DNA from 2 places in the Streptococcus sp. CF8_Ac1-9 genome. Region 2 is predicted to be linked to the other one. Evidence: predicted binding sites of a transcription regulator. Region 2 holds the regulator's gene; the other holds the start of a gene.
What was found. Region 2 encodes HrcA, which represses chaperone genes, less so after heat shock. Its sites were predicted from a motif close to TTAGCACTCNNNNNNNNNGAGTGCTAA; they were not measured.

Region 1 (3,421 bases), 150 kb from region 2:
CAAGTCGTTTATATCGCCTTGGTAACACCTGGTGGTACCGTATCTGCCGATGTGCGTGCCATCTCTTACATCGGTGTTCCTCTTGCTATCTTGTTTGTGCATGCCAACAACATCACAGATGAAGCTGGAATCGCCGCAGCTGCAGCTCCAATCGGTGCAGCCGTTGGGACAATCGGTACAGTTCTTTTCTACGGTACCGCTACTATGAACTTGGTATGGCAACACATCGGTTGGAAAGCCGTTGAAGAAGGAAACTTCAAAAAACTCTACGCAGTTGACTGGGTTTACCCTTGGATCTCTCACTTCCTCTTCTCTTTCCTTCCAACAATGATTATCACCAAATACGGTGAAAACATGGTTGATTTGATGAAACAATACCTTCCTATGGATGGTTACTGGATGAAAGCCCTCTTTACAGTCGGTGCTCTTCTCCCATGTGTCGGTATTGCCATCTTGTTGAAACAAATTGTTACAGAAGCAACTGACTTCATTCCATTCTTTGTTGGATTTACCTTGGCAAAATCTCTCGGATTGAACTTGGTATCCAGTGCCGTTGTTTCATTAATCTTTGCAGTAATCTACTATGAACTTGAAGTGATCAAATCGATGAAAGCTGCTCCAGCCGGAGTGGTGGACCAAGACGATGATGAGGAGGATATTTAAAATGGCTGATAGAAAGAAAATTTCAAAGAAAACATTAGCAAAAGCATTCCATCATTGGTATTATGGTCATTTGACTTGTTTCTCTCAAGAACATATGCAAACCTTCGGGTACTTGACTTCTATGCTTCCAATCGTAGAAGAAATGTATGACACAAAAGAAGAACAAAAGGATGCTATGCAAACCTATACGGCCTTCTTCAACACTGAACCACAACTTGGATCTCTTGTTGTAGGGATCACAGCTGGTTTGGAAGAAGCGCGTGCAAACGGAGATGCAGTGGATGGCGAAACCATCAACGGTATGCGTGCCGGTTTGATGGGACCAATCGCTGGTATTGGTGACTCATTGGTTGTTGGTACCTTGATCCCAGTTCTCTTAGGGATTGCCCTTGGTCTTTCTAAAGGTGGTAACGTCGCTGGTGCTCTCTTCTACATCGTCGTATGGAACCTCTTAGTCTACTTTGGTATGCGCTTTGCCTTCTTCAAAGGTTACCAATTAGGGGATAAAGCCGTTGAATTCCTTGTAGGACCAAAAGGACAAGCTCTTCGTAAAGCGATCAGCGTTGTCGGTGGTATGGTTATCGGTGCCGTAGCAGCTACTTGGGTATCTGTTACAACAGCCCTTCAATTCAAGAATTCTGAAGGAAAAGTCTTCTTGAACATCCAAGAAAAGATCGATGGTGTTTATCCAGGTCTCTTGACAGCAGCCTTCATCACTCTTTGCTGGTGGTTGATGTCTAAGAAAAAAATTTCACCAAACAAAGTCATGTTACTTCTCGTTGTAGTGGCTTTGATCGGTGTTGCCCTTGGTATCTTTGACCCACATCTTAAATACTAAGGTAAAAAAAACAAATTTGCTAGTAGGAGTTTTTGAGAATGAAGTGGACTGACCTCCTTTACTTGCACTTCATTCTCAATTTTTATCAGGAGGAATCCCATGGTTACAAAACAAGAACTTGTCAATGGATATGAAACAGAAATCAAGTACCAACGCCACATGCTTGAAAACCTTGGTCGTTGGTTCAGCTTACTCTTTATCATTGCCAGTATTGGTGTGGTATTGATCTATCTCTTTCACAAAAGTTTCCTCCCACTCTTGATCCTCGGGATTTTACTAGCCTTGGTTGGAATTTTAGGCATGATTGTTTTTGGATATGGCATCTACCGCGGGCGGATCAATCTTCAAAAAGTGATCGATGATTTCAATCAAAAATTGACAATTTTAAATTGATATTTTAGAAACATCTCATTTATTTTTGAGGTGTTTTTTTCTTGACTATTTCTGACCAAGTGATACAATAGAAACATAAGTTAGCACTTACGTATAGAGAGTGCTAAAAACACGTATGGAGGAATGAACATGTTAAAACCATTAGGAGACCGTGTGGTCTTAAAAGTAGAAGAAAAAGAACAGACTGTTGGAGGTTTTGTCCTCGCAGGTGCGAGCAAGGCTGATACAAAAACAGCTGAAGTAGTGGCCGTTGGTGAAGGTGTGCGTACCCTAAGTGGCGAACTCATTGCTCCAGCTGTAAAAGCAGGAGACCACGTTTTGGTTGAAAGCCATGCAGGAATTGAAGTGAAAGATGGGGAAGAAACCTACACCATCGTTGGAACATCAAACATTCTTGCAATTGTAGAGTAAGAGAAGAAAGAGGTAAGAGAAATGGCAAAAGATATTAAATTTTCATCTGATGCACGTTCTGCAATGGTCCGTGGTGTCGATGTCTTAGCAGATACAGTGAAAGTTACGTTGGGCCCTAAAGGACGCAATGTTGTTCTTGAAAAATCATTTGGTTCACCCTTGATCACAAATGATGGGGTAACTATCGCAAAAGAAATCGAATTGGAAGATCATTTTGAAAATATGGGTGCCAAATTGGTGTCAGAAGTGGCTTCTAAGACTAATGATATCGCAGGTGACGGTACAACGACCGCAACTGTTTTGACTCAAGCCATCGTCCGTGAAGGAATCAAAAACGTCACTGCAGGAGCTAACCCAATTGGCATCCGCCGTGGGATTGAGACCGCTGTTGCAACAGCAGTAGAAGCTTTGAAAAACAATGCGATCCCAGTATCGAGCAAGGAAGCCATTGCTCAAGTAGCTGCTGTGTCTTCTCGTTCTGAAAAAGTCGGTGAGTACATCTCTGAAGCCATGGAAAAAGTTGGCAAAGATGGGGTTATCACGATTGAAGAGTCACGTGGAATGGAAACAGAACTGGAAGTCGTTGAAGGCATGCAGTTTGACCGTGGTTACCTTTCACAATACATGGTCACTGATAATGAAAAAATGGTGGCAGACCTTGAAAATCCATACATTTTGATCACTGACAAGAAGATTTCAAATATCCAAGAAATCTTGCCATTGTTGGAAAGCATTCTTCAAAGCAACCGTCCACTCTTGATCATCGCAGATGATGTCGATGGCGAAGCTCTTCCAACACTTGTCTTGAACAAGATCCGCGGTACCTTTAATGTCGTAGCTGTCAAGGCACCAGGATTTGGAGATCGCCGCAAAGCCATGCTAGAAGACATTGCCATCTTGACTGGTGGTACAGTCATTACAGACGATCTTGGTTTGGAATTGAAAGATGCAACCATTGAAGCCCTTGGGCAAGCAGCTAAAGTGTCAGTCGATAAAGACAGTACCGTCATTGTCGAAGGTTCTGGTAACCCAGAAGCGATCGCTAACCGTGTGGCTGTTATCAAGTCACAAATCGAAACCACAACCTCTGAATTTGACCGTGAAAAATTACAAGAA
Region 2 (3,421 bases):
GAACTGTGATAACAGCTTTAGTTACTTTTTCACCAAGGTAATCTTCAGCATAACCTTTCAAGTATTGAAGAATCATAGCTGAGATTTCTTGTGGTGTGTATTCTTTACCGTTAGCAGAAACTTTTTCAGAAGTACCCATCTTAGATTTGATAGAGATGATGGTATCTGGGTTTGTGACTGCTTGACGTTTTGCGGCATCACCAACGATGATTTCACCGTTTTTGAAAGAAACTACAGATGGAGTTGTACGGTTTCCTTCTGGGTTCGCGATGATTTTTGATTCAGTTCCTTCAAGAACTGCTACTGCTGAGTTTGTTGTACCTAAGTCAATACCGATAATTTTAGACATATGTTTTTCTCCTTAAGTTTTATCTTCTTTTTTTCTTTTTGATACTCTTCTTAAGTGGCGACGCCGTCAGAGCTTGACTTCGTCAATCTCTTTGACTAAACTTTGAGCCTAAGGTCTCAAAGTTTGCGAAGATGCCGCCACGGCGAAGAGTATCGCCTTTGGTTCGCTTCGCTCACTATTGGCAAAACCGATCCAATGTTAATCTTTCTTTCATAGTTTAGTGTCGTTTCGGACAAGAGGGAACTAGCCTTTTTCTGCTCTAGCAATCCCACTTGTTCTAATATAAGCTTGATGCCCACAATGAGGACAAGCCAGCCATTCATCATCTCTATTAGCATAATCATCCATATACACAGAGACATTCACAGTTCCACCACATTCATCACAGATATTTTTTCCTTGGTAATAACGTTGTGCAGTTTTACGATATTCTTCATTTTGCTTCTTATTTTTTTCAAAAATATCTAACATATCTTACCTCCTAATTATATACCACTACCATAGCCGGTCTTAGGATGCGGTCATGGAGTTTGTAGCCTTTTTGGAAGACTTGTGCGATGGTGTCTGCTGGATGTTCGTCATCTGCAGGTAAGGTTTGGATGGCCATGTGGTAGTTATGGTCAAAGGCTCCATCCGCTGGAATTTCTTCGATTCCTTCTTCTTTCAGAGCATGTACCAAACTTTCTTGGACCATTTCCAAGCCCTTCTTCACATCATCTGTCAATCCTTCGACGGCAAGGGCACGTTCGAGGTTGTCCAGTGATGGTAAGATCGCTTTTGCCAAATCTTGGCTACGGTATTTTTGTAATTGTTGACGTTCTTCATTGGCACGGCGCTGAATGTTTTGCATTTCTGCATGAGCACGAAGGTACTTGTTTTCAAATTCCTCGGCACGCGCTTGTGCTTCTTCTAACTCAGAAGGTTGGTTGCTTTCCTCTACAACTTCTTCAGTTGCTTGGACAACTTCCTCTTCTTTCACGTCTTCTTTTTTGATATCTTCTGTCAAGGCATACACCCCTTTCATTTGGTCTTAATTTACTTCATAATGGTTGCTGTTGAGGTAACGGTAGTAATCCGTCAACTTCATAACCAGTACCCGTCCGATGACATTGACCAGGCTAATCACACGCCTGTAATCCATCTCTACGGGACCGATCACATGCATGAGGGCCATCCCACGATAAGGCACTAGGAACTTGTGACTAATGACCGTCACATTTTTCAAGGCCTTCTCTTGGGATTCTGCAACCAGGATCTGGGTCATTTGGTCTTCTGGCATTCCCCCTCGCAACTCGAGAGCTACGTGTTGGGGATTATCTAAGAACTGATAGGTCTGAAGATCGGCGTAGGTTAAGGATGAAACCTTTCCTTCTACAAAGACCAGTTCTTGAAATAGTTGCGAGAAGACGTAATCAAAGAGATCCAGCACATTGTCTGTCGTCTTGAAATAGCGCTGTACAATCTGTGGAATCTCCGTCCGCAAGCGGTAGTGGATATCCAAGACTGTATTTCCAATGAAACGCTCTTGAACCAGCTGATGGAAGATTTCCAAGTCACTGGTTAAGAAATTCTTTGGAATGGCAAACTGGACGGTGACAGGCTTTGATTCATCCAAGGTCAGAACTGCTAAGGCATCGTGATTGGATAATGGAACAGTCTCAAAACCAGTCAAGCGCTGACGTGTCGGTTCAACATCCTGAATCACTGCAGTGTAACCCGTCATCTGGGCTAGTAACTTGGCCGTTGCATCCAAGATATCGTCTAACTTAAAGGCTTCGAAATCAAAGGCTTTCACCACCTGGTAGACATCCTGTTCATCAATCAACTCTAGATCAAGCGAGTTTTGAACAAAATATTGAAAACCAGCTCGGCTAGGCATGCGGCCACTCGAAGTGTGGGCCTTTTCTAATAAGCCTTGTTTTTCGAGGGCAGCCATGTCGTTTCGAATGGTCGCACTACTGGATTGAATCACATCTTGTAACGCTTTTGAACCGACTGGTTCGTGGGTCTTGGTAAAGATATCGACAACAAGATTGAGAATCTCATTTTGACGTTCTGTAACCATGACCTCACCTCTCTTTCATTTTTTAGCACTCTAAACACTCAAGTGCTAAACCTTGATTCTATTATACACCCATCCAAAAGAAAGTCAAGAGAAAAATCCAAAAAATTAGCACTCTTTTTTCAAGAGTGCTAAAAATCATTCTTAAGACCTAGAGAAGTGAATCTCCTCTTATTTGCCAGCTTTTTTCAATAGCTGAATATATTCTTCCAATACTAGCTGATGCTTGGCCATATACTGAGCATTTTCTACGCCAACATAACGGAAATGCCAATTCTCAAAATTCACACCCGTGATGTTGCTCTTCCCATCTGGGTAGCGAAGCACAAAGCCATATTGCGGTGCGATGGCAGCCAGCTGCATGCCCAACTCATCACTTTGGCCAGCTTCGACACTCATATCAATGGCAAGTCCTGTCTGGTGTTCACTCGCACCAGGGACCTGTACCTGGGTCTGCACCTGCTTTTCAGCTTCTTCGTGCGAAAGGCCGCTAGCCTCTAGTTGCGCAACACGCTCATTATAGAGCTCTGTTTGCTCGGCCACACTTCGATAGCCTGATATCAAGGTTTCTTCTGGGGCAATTTTGCGAGCTGCTTCTAAAAATTGACGAGTTGGTTCTACAATCCGACTATCCACTTTGATAGCATCCACATCTGTTAATTGTGGGTTCAGCTCAGGCTTCACATTATCACGATTGACCAAGATCAACTGCCAGTCTTTTGTCGAAACGGCTGGCAAATCTGATTTTTCTTCCTTTTTCTTAGAAGAAGAGGGAGTCGTTACAGCTGTTTTTTTAGCCTTCCAAAACTGAAGCCCTGAAAACAAGTTTGGCTTCGCTAAGTAAACACCAATTCCTGATCCAAGGACCACAAGAAGAAAGAAACTCAATAGGTAAGGCCACCATTTCTTACGTTTTTTTCTTGCGCGTCTATACTTATTCGTCATAGCTACCCTCTAGAAGTTTTGCTCCAACCTTACGATAGGACATATCCCCAATCTTTTCAATATGA

Region 1: a site for HrcA is predicted at 1,975-2,001, ahead of groES (co-chaperone GroES). Genes of this name have one in related genera too.

The regions. Positions count from the first base shown of each region.
Region 1 covers NZ_JANCOY010000003.1:66,167-69,587, forward strand. Annotated here, with positions in the region: gene NML76_RS06230 (PTS sugar transporter subunit IIC) at 1-663, shown strand, start outside; gene NML76_RS06235 (PTS system mannose/fructose/sorbose family transporter subunit IID) at 647-1,501, shown strand; gene NML76_RS06240 (hypothetical protein) at 1,601-1,894, shown strand; gene groES (co-chaperone GroES) at 2,024-2,305, shown strand; gene groL (chaperonin GroEL) at 2,327-3,421, shown strand, end outside.
Region 2 covers NZ_JANCOY010000003.1:216,561-219,981, reverse strand. Annotated here, with positions in the region: gene dnaK (molecular chaperone DnaK) at 1-349, opposite strand, end outside; gene NML76_RS06945 (hypothetical protein) at 593-820, opposite strand; gene grpE (nucleotide exchange factor GrpE) at 831-1,355, opposite strand; gene hrcA (heat-inducible transcriptional repressor HrcA) at 1,380-2,414, opposite strand; gene NML76_RS06930 (M15 family metallopeptidase) at 2,583-3,356, opposite strand; gene NML76_RS06925 (histidine phosphatase family protein) at 3,346-3,421, opposite strand, start outside.